2 regions of the Bacillus sp. A015 genome follow, and region 1 is predicted to be linked to the other one. Evidence: riboswitches for the same ligand, from Rfam matches in the RefSeq annotation. Region 1 holds a riboswitch; the other holds the start of a gene.

Region 1 (5,657 bases):
ATTCTTCCTTCTTTGGATAATTCAAAAATAAGCGGCTGATCTTGTTTATTCATGGCGATCCCCCAATTCCTTGATGAACGTATCAATTTCTTCTTTTGTTCTTAGCTCTGTCACGGCTACAAGCATGTGCTGCTGAAGCTCTGGGTAGTCTATCCCTAAGTCATAGCCGCCGATGATCCCTTTTTCAAGCAATCGTTTATTGGCTTCTTTTACAGGCTCATTTAACTTGATCACAAATTCATTAAAATGGGCTCCTTCTACATCAGCCTGAAGCCCATGTTTTTCCGCCTGCGTCTTGGCATAATGGGCTTTTTGCACGTTTTGATAGGCGATTTCTTTTATGCCTGTCTTTCCAAGTGCCGTCATCGCAACAGAAGCGGCTAACGCATTTAATGCCTGATTCGAACAAATATTTGACGTCGCTTTGTCTCTTCGAATGTGCTGTTCACGTGCTTGAAGGGTCAGCACAAATCCACGAACGCCATTTTCATCTTCTGTTTGACCGACTAAACGCCCTGGAACTTTTCGCATTAATTTTTTCGTCACGGCAAAATACCCGCAATGAGGTCCGCCAAATGCAGCCGGAATGCCAAACGGCTGTGCATCACCAACAACAATATCTGCCCCCAGTTTTCCTGGCGGCGTCAGTAAACCGAGTGCAAGCGGATTACTTGAGACAATGAACAGGCTCTTTCCTTTATGGGCAATCGGTTCAATCTCTTTTAACGGTTCGACTACACCGAAAAAGTTTGGATATTGTACAAGAACAGCTGCTGTTTCGTCGCAGACGGCCTCTTCTAATGCCGCTACATCCGTCTGCCCTTTTCGCGCAGGTACCTCAACTACTTCAATATGCTGTCCTTTGGCATATGTTTTCAGCACCGCTCTTGATTCAGGGTGAACCGACTCAGAGACAACAATTTTCTTTTTCTTTGTATGTCCTGCAGCCAGCATCGCCGCTTCAGCTAATGCGGTTCCGCCATCATACATCGAGGAGTTGGCAAGATCCATGCCGGTCAGCTCAGCGATCATCGTTTGAAACTCAAAGATGGCTTGCAATTCACCTTGCGAAATCTCGGGCTGATAAGGTGTATACGCTGTATAAAATTCAGAGCGTGAGATGACGTGATCTACAATGACAGGCTGATAATGATCATACACACCAGCACCAAGAAACGATGCATAGGAAACAGTATCCTTATTCTTTGCAGCTAAGCGAGATAATTCCCGCACAAGCTCTGTTTCAGATGCGGCTTCTTTGATGTTGTATGCTCCTTTGAATCGTACTTTCTCTGGGATATCTGAAAAAAGCTCATCAATCGACTGAACGCCGATGACATCCAGCATTTCTTTTTGATCTTGCTCTGTTTGCGGCAAATACCTGTGCTTCATCCTCTATTCCCCCTCGTTATTTGGCTCTTTTATAAAATGGTGTGGCGACGATTTTGGCTTTTAGACGTTTTTTACGAACTTGTACTTCCACCTCTGCCTGAAGCTGCGCCTCTGATGTTTCGATCAAAGCAAGCCCGACATTTTTCTTTAACGTTGGAGATTGTGTACCCGTTGTGACAATTCCAATCTGCTTCTCTCCTGAAAAGACCGGATAGTCTGTACGCGGAATCCCTTTATCAATCATTTCAATGCCGACAAGCTTTCGCTTCGTTCCTTCTTCTTTTTGCTTTTTGAGCGCTTCTTTCCCAATAAAATTAGCTTCTTTATCCGTTTTGACAGCAAAACCAATCCCGCCCTCTAATGGGGAAATATCCTTTGTGAGCTCCTGACCATAAAGCGGGAGTCTTGCTTCAAATCTCAAGGTGTCACGTGCACCGAGCCCGCACGGTATTAACCCTTTAGGCTGGCCCGCTTGTAATAAAGCCGACCAAATGTGCACTGCATCTTCTGACTGGCAGTAGATTTCAAAGCCGTCTTCTCCTGTGTAGCCAGTTCTTGAAACAAGCACCTCTTTTTGAGCGACCTCAGCCTGTGATAAAAACGTAAATGGCTTGAGAGATGTCACCTCTTCGCCCGCCACATCCTTGATGATGTCAGCAGCAAGAGGTCCTTGAAGTGCTAGCAAGGCGATTTGATCAGAGACGTTTTTGATCAATACGTCATCCTCCCCCTGATGCTTGAGCAGCCAATCCACATCTTTTTCGATATTTGATGCATTAATGACAAGTAAATAGTTGTTCTTTTCTTTTTGATAGACGAGCAGGTCATCCACCGTCCCGCCATCTTCATAACACATGGCTGTATATAGTGCCTTACCATCCGTCAGCTTAGACAGATCATTGGTTAATAACCTTTGTAAAAAAGGAAGGGCATCTTGACCTTTGACTTCCACCTCACCCATGTGAGACACATCAAAAAGCCCTGCTTTTGTTCGAACAGCTTCATGTTCTTCTTTAATGGAAGAAAATTGGACAGGTAATTCCCAGCCCCCGAAGTCAATGGTTTTTGCGCCAAACGTTTCATACGCATGAAAAAGCGGTGTTCGTTTCAACATCAATCGTTTCCCCCTTTTTTCTTACAGTGCAGATCACAAGCTGAATTTTCAGAAAAAAATCACAGCAAAAAAGGACAGAGAGCTCCCTTTTTATCAAAAAGAAGTCTCTGTCCTTGCACCTGAAAGTTTACAGCACAACATCATTGTGCGTTTTCCCCTTTGGTGGTTTGCTAAAAAACAATGAGCAAACACTCTCCAGAGTTGCGTCCGGTAAGAGTACTTTTGCCTGAGAGATTCACTGAATCAATTCAGCTTGCTCCTTCGGCGCCTGCCAGTGCAAAATAACCGCCAAGTCTCTCCCCATACCATCATCCGCTCATATTCTTCACATTTATTGGACATACTATCAAAATGGGTGACTTATTTTCTAGATCACTTACCAACATCCTACCACTAGAAATGGATCAAGAGCAACAGAAAAATCATTAACATTTTTAAAATAAATGTTCAATATCGTTCGCTTTTATTGAAATATACAGTCTTTTAAAGACCTCTTAAAAAATGAAGCGTTTAAAAACAGAACGTTTTTATCATAAACCGACTAGAAAGGCAGGCGATGACATTGAATATTCAAACGATTTTTGATCAGGAATGGGCAAGTGAATTTCAGCAGCGGCTTTCAGCAGACGGTCCCTGGGCGAACTGGGATATGTACCGATTAGCGACGCAGGTTCAGAAAGTCACGGCGATTGATTCATTCGAGGGTTTGCAAGCTCCTACGCACCTACCTGACTTCACTCCTTTAAAACACCAGCTCGAAGCAGCCAGAAGAGTCGTAGAAGAGATGAACGGGAAAGCCATTCTAGCAGATGAAGTGGGACTTGGGAAAACTGTAGAAGCAGGACTCATTATCAAAGAATACATGATTCGTGGACTTGCCAAAAAGATTCTCATTCTCGTCCCCGCCTCCCTTGTGTCTCAATGGGTGCAGGAGCTGCGGACGAAATTTTACATTGATGCTGTCGAACAAAAAAAAAGCTATGTGTGGGAGCAGTGTGACGTCGTGGTTTCCTCAATTGATACAGCCAAAAGACAGCCGCATCGAGACACGATTTTATCTATCGCCTACGATATGGTTATTATTGATGAAGCACACAAACTGAAAAACAATAAAACGAAAAACTATGAATTTGTGAGAAATCTAAATAAGAAGTTCTGCCTGCTGCTTACAGCTACGCCTATTCAAAACCGAATCGGAGAAATTTTCAATCTCGTTTCCCTTCTGAAGCCAGGCCATCTTGGGAATGAACATCAGTTTAAAGATGTTTTTGCCAAAAAGGACTTGCAGCTTGAAGATCATGATCGATTGAAACAGCTAATCAATAAAGTGATGATTCGTAACCGAAGAGAAGACACTGGCATCGAGTGGTCAAAACGGCATGTCAAGACGATTTCCATTCATTTCTCTCCGACAGAGCAAGCGTTATATGATGAAATCTGCAAGCTGAAAGAGAATCCAGCTTATACAAAGCACATGTTTTCAATCATGACCTTGGAACGGGAATGCTGCTCAAGCCGTGAGGCGGTCTATATGACGATAAAAAAAATGCAGGAAGAAGAAAAACACATTTTAGGATCTTCTGCCATTGCGCAAATCATGGAGAAAATCAACCAAGTCGAGCAAAATTCAAAGGCGCTGGAAGTCGTCAAACTCATTCAGCAGTTAAATGAGAAAGTGATTATTTTCACTGAATATCGTGCGACACAAATTTATTTACAATGGTTTCTTCAGCAAAACGGCATTAGCTCGGTTCCTTTTCGAGGCGGCTTTAAGCGGAGCAAAAAAGACTGGATGAAAGATTTATTTAGAGAACGGGCTCAAGTATTAATTGCTACAGAAGCCGGCGGCGAAGGGATTAACCTTCAGTTTTGTAACCAGATCATCAACTACGACCTTCCGTGGAATCCGATGCGTCTAGAACAGAGAATTGGACGTATCCACCGCCTTGGCCAAGAGCGGGATGTCCACATTTACAATATGGCAACGAATGGAACAGTCGAGGAACATATTCTAAAGCTTTTATATGAAAAAATTCAGCTGTTTGAAAACGTCATTGGCGATCTAGATGATATTTTAACGCGAATTGATATCCAAGATGCCGAAACAGAATTGCATCATATACTCTTTCAGCACGAATCTGACGGAGACATGAAAAAGAAATTAACCCAGTTTGCTTCTTATTTAACAGAAGCACAAACACCGCTTTTAGAAAAAAGGCAGCAAGGCTCATAAAGGAGAGTTGATCAATGGAGCAGCGTCACATTCATACATTTCTTCTCCGTTTCTTTCAGGCGAACCAATGCGACATATTAGAAGAAAGTGCAGGACATATGACAGTCCAACTGACAATCGAAATGGATAAATTGATTATGAACCGCCCTTTTTATTGGCACTGGCTCGAAAAAACGGGCGGTGTACCTGAACCGCGGCAATTAACCTTAATCACCGATCAAAAAAAAGCCGGTGACACGGTCGAAGGTGAATTTGTCCACTTCGGCTCCCCTCGTTTATTTCAAATATTCGAGGCTGTTAAACAGCAGGGCCGATTTATCCGGCTCTACGAAAAAGTGAGACCGCTTAGCAACAACCAGATCGCACTGGAGCCATGGCTTGGTCTCAATGTGAAAATATCCTATCTGGCAGACCGTAAAAAGGATAAGCTGCTGTCACTTGGGCTTCATCTGATACGAGGAGAAGTCATAGAACAATTTCAAGAAAAGCTCGAAGCCCGTGAGCTGTCGTCTCAAATTCCTGATTATTGCTTTACGATGAGTACAATGATTAAGCCAGAAAGCGGCGTCAAACGGCTCTATAGCCTGATGGAGCGTTATGCCCATGAGGAGCCGGACGATTGGGCGGTGAGGGCTGTTCAAAAGTGGAAAGAAGACTCGGAACTTTTAAACCAATTTTATGAAGGGACTTCAGACACATCTGTAGAATATGAAATAGAAAGACAAGCACTTAAAACTTTATACGAACCAAAAATCAGTCTTACGATTGAAAATGGCGGGCTTTTTTACTTACAGCAAAAAAGAGGAGGTTGACTCACGAGTCCCCTCCCCTTCATGTGACATACGATTTTCGATCAGTCAAAAAAAAGTTTGTCTGTTTGTATTGGGCGGAAACATGACGCAAGCAATCTATGAGATC
Region 2 (5,657 bases), on a different contig from region 1:
ATGGTCTGTACGCCTTGCCGCAAATTTGGCTTCCTACGTACGGTGAGGCCATATTGGGGATGGCTTCTGGCAGTGCAGTGAAGCTGCTTAGTTACTATAGCATGGGTGGGTTGCTGTCTGTTTTATTGCTCGCATTTCTTTTGCGCCGCATTGTCCGTCCGGTCACGGTGCTGCTGATCTATCCAATCATGACACTTGCCTCTATCTGTGTGCTACTGGTCGTAAAATCCCCAGTCATAGGAACTGTCAATTCATTTGTATTGGGATTTTCAACGGCTGGTGTCTTTCAGCTGACATTAACGGTGATGGCTGAATTCTTCTGGAAGAACAAAGGAACGATGACAGGGATTATCTCAACAGCCGGCGGGGTGTCGGCCATCGTCATCCCGGTCGTAACAGGTTTGATTGAAAGCCACTCGACCATTTTACAGATCTTTATGTTCGATGCGGTTGTGGCTGTTGTGGCCATTATTGGTGCAATGTATATCCTGTATCGATACCGCCAAATCATGGTACATGAATAAAAAAAAGACGACCTCCACTCAGGAAGTCGTCTTTTTTGTTTAGAAACGGTCGTTTTCAAAAAGTATCTGTTTCACTTGATCAACTGGCATATCTTCACCAGTAAAGAGTTTGTAAGCAAGAGCACCTTGCCATAGCATCATTCCAAGACCGTTAATGGTTTTGGCACCCGCTTCCTGTGCTTGAGCAAGAAGTTTTGTTTTTTGCGGGTTGTACACAACATCTGTCACGATCAAATCTTTACGCAGTACATCAAGCGTGTCATCAATAATGCTAAGCTGGTCTAATGGTTTCATTCCAAGGCTTGTCCCATTTGCTAAGATCGCACTTTCAGCTACTTCACGGCGGAAAGCGTCTTTGTCTTCAAGTGGGAAAATGTTCGCTTTGACACCGAATGATTTCATCTCTTCATTGATGTACTTCACATTTTCTTCCGCTTGAACAAAGTATTGATCTTGACGAGCAAAAATACTAATTTCACGAATACCTGATTGTGCAAGTTGAATGGCAATCGGTGTCGCAGCACCGCCTGAGCCAACAAGTGTTACCTTTTGTCCAGCTAGTTCAACGCCATGTTCAATCAAGTTTCTCACGTAACCAAGACCATCTGTGTTGTAGCCAATCAGCTTGCCATCTTTGTTCACAACAGTGTTGCTTGCACGTGTATATCTCGCAGAATCATCTAGTTCATCTAAGTAATCCAGCACTTTCATTTTATTTGGCATAGATACGTTAAATCCAGCTGCACCCATCGCTTTCATTCCGTTTACTGCTGCTTCTAGTTCATCATTTCCTACTTCAAAGGCTAGGTAAGCGTAGTTGATACCTGTTAATGTGTATCCAAGGTTGTGCATCCGTGGTGACAGGCTGTGTCCAATTGGTGTAGCAAGAAGACCGACTAATTTTGTTTTTCCATCAATATTTCGTTCATGTATGTTTGTCATAATTGACATCTCCTTTTATTATCTAGACAATTTTTTCATGCGTCCTAAAACAAAGACTGCTAACAATACGCTAATGACCGCAATGATCATATCGAAAAATAACGTCATTTTAATATCGTACGTGCTGACCAACCCACTTGTAATGAGCGGCACAAGAATAAACGCTGAGCTTGCCGCAATGTTGACGTATGATGAAACCGTTGCTTTGTTTGTAGGGAATAATTTCATCATAATACTCATGGCCAGCTGGAAGATCCCTGCTGTAAATAATCCTAAGAAAAAGGTGCTGACAATCACAATGCTGTACGTTTCGATTTGAAATAGTGAAAACATTGCAAGGAATGCCCCAATTGGGTAAATAATGGCGACCATAATAGGTGAAATAAATTTATCTAATACGATCGATAGTAATAGAACAGACACAAGGGCACCAATACTAAAATAAGAAAGAAGCTGCGTCGCTTGTCCTGTGCCAAGTCCAATCAGTTTTAACCCGAGTTGCGGAAGCCACGTCTGCCATACGACAAACAATGCAGTAGACGTGAATCCCATGAGCACAACAGCTAAGCCTTCACCAACCATTTTAGGTTCTTCCTTCATTTGTTCCTGCACTGGAAGATCATCTTGTGAAGAGACTTGCTTATGGTTCGGGAATGGCATAAAGATCAAGTAAATCCCTACGAGTAAATAAAGAAGTCCTAGTCCAAAGAACGCCCAGCCCCAGAAGATGTCATGTGCAATAAGGAACGCCAAGATAAATGGAAGAACAGTCGCTCCAATTGAAACGGACGCCTTCACTAAAACAGAAGCTGAACTTGCCTTTTTAGGAAACGATTCTGTTAGAGCAGGGTATGTCCCTGAATCAAGCAGTGAGTTTGCAATCCCTGCTGAAATCGCAAAGATAAAAGCGAGTGTATAATTCGTTGTCGTTGGAATTCCGATTAAGAATAATAAGTAAAGAAAGTTTCCTGTAATAATGACAGGCTTACGTCCCCAGCGGTCTGCTAACCGTCCAGAGAAAAAGAGAGCAATCAGTTTACCTATTCCGATCGCCGATACAAGCAAGCTGATTTTCGGAATATCCACATGGTAGCGTTCAGATAAGCTTTCCATGTTGGATGCCACAATAATATTGATCATGCCGAGCATGAAGTAGTTTAAATACATGCCAAGTGACGATTTAATATAAGGATTTTTCATGTTCCCACTCCTATATTTAAAACCCTTTTTGGGTCAAATTCTTTGTTTACCTTTGTAATATCAAGCCCATCACAACACCCTTTGTGTGATTGATGAAAAAATAATGAATATTCATCTGTTCTTCCATTAAGTACATCGTTCTACTAAAAATAAAAAATAACAACACTCTTGATAAGAAAGTGTATCTTCATGATTTGATCAGAATCAGAAATTATCAATTTCAACTGTTGTTAAATAAAAATAACAGTATGACGAATTAGGTATAACGATATACTAAAAGAAGCAACGTGATAAATATACTCCTGCGCTTTAAATGTGTCAAGTTTATGACTTTGTGATGTAAAAAAAGAAAAATGAAATAAAGAAATGGTTGACTTGATCAATAAAAAAAAGAGAATTGCTGCATGCAATTCTCCCTTTCATGATGATGTAGAGGTTTCTCTAATATGAAGTTGAGGCTTTAGGATCAATCGCTGCAGCTCTTCATCCTGCTCGTTCATTTTATGATATAAAAGGTTCGCTGCTTTTACCCCGATGGATCGTGGGAATGATGAGACAGTGGTGAGCGGCGGATGATACATCTCCGCTTCAGGGATGTTATCGAATCCAACAACATCGATGTCTTCACCAGGCTTGATGTCACGTACTGTCAGTTCCTGAATGACCCCAAACGCGACTAAGTCACTAAAGCAAAAAATAGCAGTAGGAGGCTCGGGCTGGTCGATGACTTGGGTAAGGGCTTCTTTCCCGCCTTCACGGGTAGGTTCCATATCGATAATAAGAGATTCATCAATCGTCAGGTTTGCCTCATCATGGGCTCTTTTGAAACCTTTCATGCGTTCAATCCAAGTCGATGAGGACTTGATGCCGCCTAAAAAGGCAATACGTCGATGTCCTTTTTGAAGAAGGTGATGTACCGCCATCCAAGCGCCTTGTTCATAATCAGCGCCGACATAGTCACAGCGCACATCCGCTAATTCACGGTTTGCCAGTACTTTTGGGGTGCGAATTTGATTTAACTGTTTGACCGTCCGAGTAGAGCTTTTCGAAGCTGGGTTTAAAATAATCCCGCCAACCCGGTGCTCTACCATTGTGGAAATGAGCCGTTCCTGCTTATCGACACTGTCAAAGGTTGTACCAAGTAAAACGGTATAGCCAAGTGATTCAAGTGTGGTTTGCACGCCGATTAAAAACTCAGAAATAAAGGTGTTTGAAATGTCCGTGACGATAACACCCACAATATTGGAGCTTTTTGACCGCATGTTTGCAGCGACGCGGTCGTACACGTATCCTAAATCCTCCATGGATTGCAGTACTTTTGTTCGAGTGGCTTCAGAGATTCTAGGATTGTTTCGAACAACGAGTGAGGCCGTTGAGGTCGAGACACCGGCATGCCGGGCGACTTCCTGTAATGTGACACGCTGTTTGTTCAATTTTTTCATTTATCTTCACCAACTTCAATGGATTGCCTAACTTGGTTCATGGTCAGGATGGATTTCTCCATCAAACGAGCCGAACATCTTTTGATTTATTATACCTTATCAGGGGGTGTTGATGAAGTGAAGTCATATTGAGTCAAATAGGGAGGAGATAAAATCTTAAAAGATTACCATTGACAGCTTTCTTCTAGAGGCGTAAAATATAAAATTATTCAGAAATAGCAACATTTTAAGTAAATAACGAAGGCTATGATTGCTGTGGGTCACACTATGGCAGGAGCAGCTTCTGGAGAGACCGCATGTACGTGCGGCGCCGAAGGGTTCACAATCTCAGGCAAAAGGACAGAAGAGTACGAAATATTGTATTTGTGATGCATGGATGATGCCATGTATTGCTTTTCTCTATTTTGCTATTCTTTTATGACCATGAGATTGGAGCGCATCCAATCTCTTTTTTTATGGACTTTTTGAAGGTTCATTATTTTAGTATAGGATCGTGTCGGAGGAGGGCGTTGACATTGGCACAACAAGAATTAAAACGAGCTTTATCAAACCGTCATGTTCAATTAATTGCAATAGGCGGAACCATCGGAACAGGGCTGTTTTTAGGCTCTGGAAAGGCCATTCAATTGGCAGGTCCGTCGATTATTTTTGCTTATTTAATTGTCGGAATGGCCATCTTTTTTGTCATGAGGGCACTTGGAGAATTGCTCTTATCAAGGGCGGGCTATCAGTCATTAACCGATATTGCAGAGGACTATCTTGGCCCATGGGCTTCCTTTGTAACTGGCTGGACGTATTGGTTTTGCTGGATTATGACAGCGATGGCTGATGTCATTGCGGTCGGGGTGTATGTGCAGTATTGGTTTGACATTCCGCAATGGATTCCTGCAATCATTTGTTTGTTGATTTTACTAGGGTTTAATTTATTAACGGTGAAGCTTTTTGGAGAAATGGAATTTTGGTTTGCACTGATTAAAGTCATTACGATTCTACTGCTAATTGGCGTTGGGGTTGTTCTTTTAATCATTGGTTTTCAAACAGATGCCGGGCCTGTGACGGTCACGAACCTTTGGTCACATGGCGGGGTATTTCCAAATGGTGTCACAGGCTTCTTATTGTCATTCCAGATGGTGATTTTTGCGTATGTGGGAGTGGAACTTGTTGGCGTGTCCGCAGCAGAAACAGCAAATCCACAAAAAAACATTCCGTCTGCGATTAATAAAATTCCATTAAGAATTCTATTTTTCTATGTGGGTGCGATCTTTGTATTATTATGTATCAACCCATGGACCGAGCTCAGTGCATCAGAAAGTCCTTTTGTGAAAACCTTTGGACTGATTGGTATACCAGTAGCAGCGGGGCTCATTAATTTTGTTGTCCTGACTTCTGCGGCTTCCGCTTGTAATAGCGGCATGTTCTCGACGAGCCGTATTTTGTATAATCTCAGTCATCAAAAGCAGGGACCATCCTCCTTTGGCCGTCTGAATAAGCACGCTGTCCCAAGCAATGCACTGTTTGTTTCAACGATCGTGGTATCTGTCGGGGCTCT

What was found. Region 1 has a riboswitch for glycine ahead of gcvT (glycine cleavage system aminomethyltransferase GcvT). Riboswitches for the same ligand answer to the same signal wherever they lie in the genome.
Region 2: another riboswitch for glycine. It lies ahead of ACSLGF_RS12380 (amino acid permease); the one in region 1 lies ahead of gcvT (glycine cleavage system aminomethyltransferase GcvT).

Annotation. Positions count from the first base shown of each region.
Region 1 covers NZ_JBSPZB010000002.1:238,559-244,215, forward strand. Annotated here, with positions in the region: gene gcvPB (aminomethyl-transferring glycine dehydrogenase subunit GcvPB) at 1-53, opposite strand, end outside; gene gcvPA (aminomethyl-transferring glycine dehydrogenase subunit GcvPA) at 46-1,392, opposite strand; gene gcvT (glycine cleavage system aminomethyltransferase GcvT) at 1,409-2,506, opposite strand; glycine riboswitch at 2,612-2,707, opposite strand; glycine riboswitch at 2,711-2,818, opposite strand; gene ACSLGF_RS02860 (DEAD/DEAH box helicase) at 3,069-4,739, shown strand; gene ACSLGF_RS02865 (YqhG family protein) at 4,754-5,551, shown strand.
Region 2 covers NZ_JBSPZB010000014.1:466-6,122, reverse strand. Annotated here, with positions in the region: gene ACSLGF_RS12400 (MFS transporter) at 1-524, shown strand, start outside; gene ACSLGF_RS12395 (quinate/shikimate dehydrogenase) at 564-1,466, opposite strand; gene ACSLGF_RS12390 (MFS transporter) at 1,485-2,666, opposite strand; gene ACSLGF_RS12385 (LacI family DNA-binding transcriptional regulator) at 3,086-4,108, opposite strand; glycine riboswitch at 4,382-4,461, shown strand; gene ACSLGF_RS12380 (amino acid permease) at 4,624-5,657, shown strand, end outside.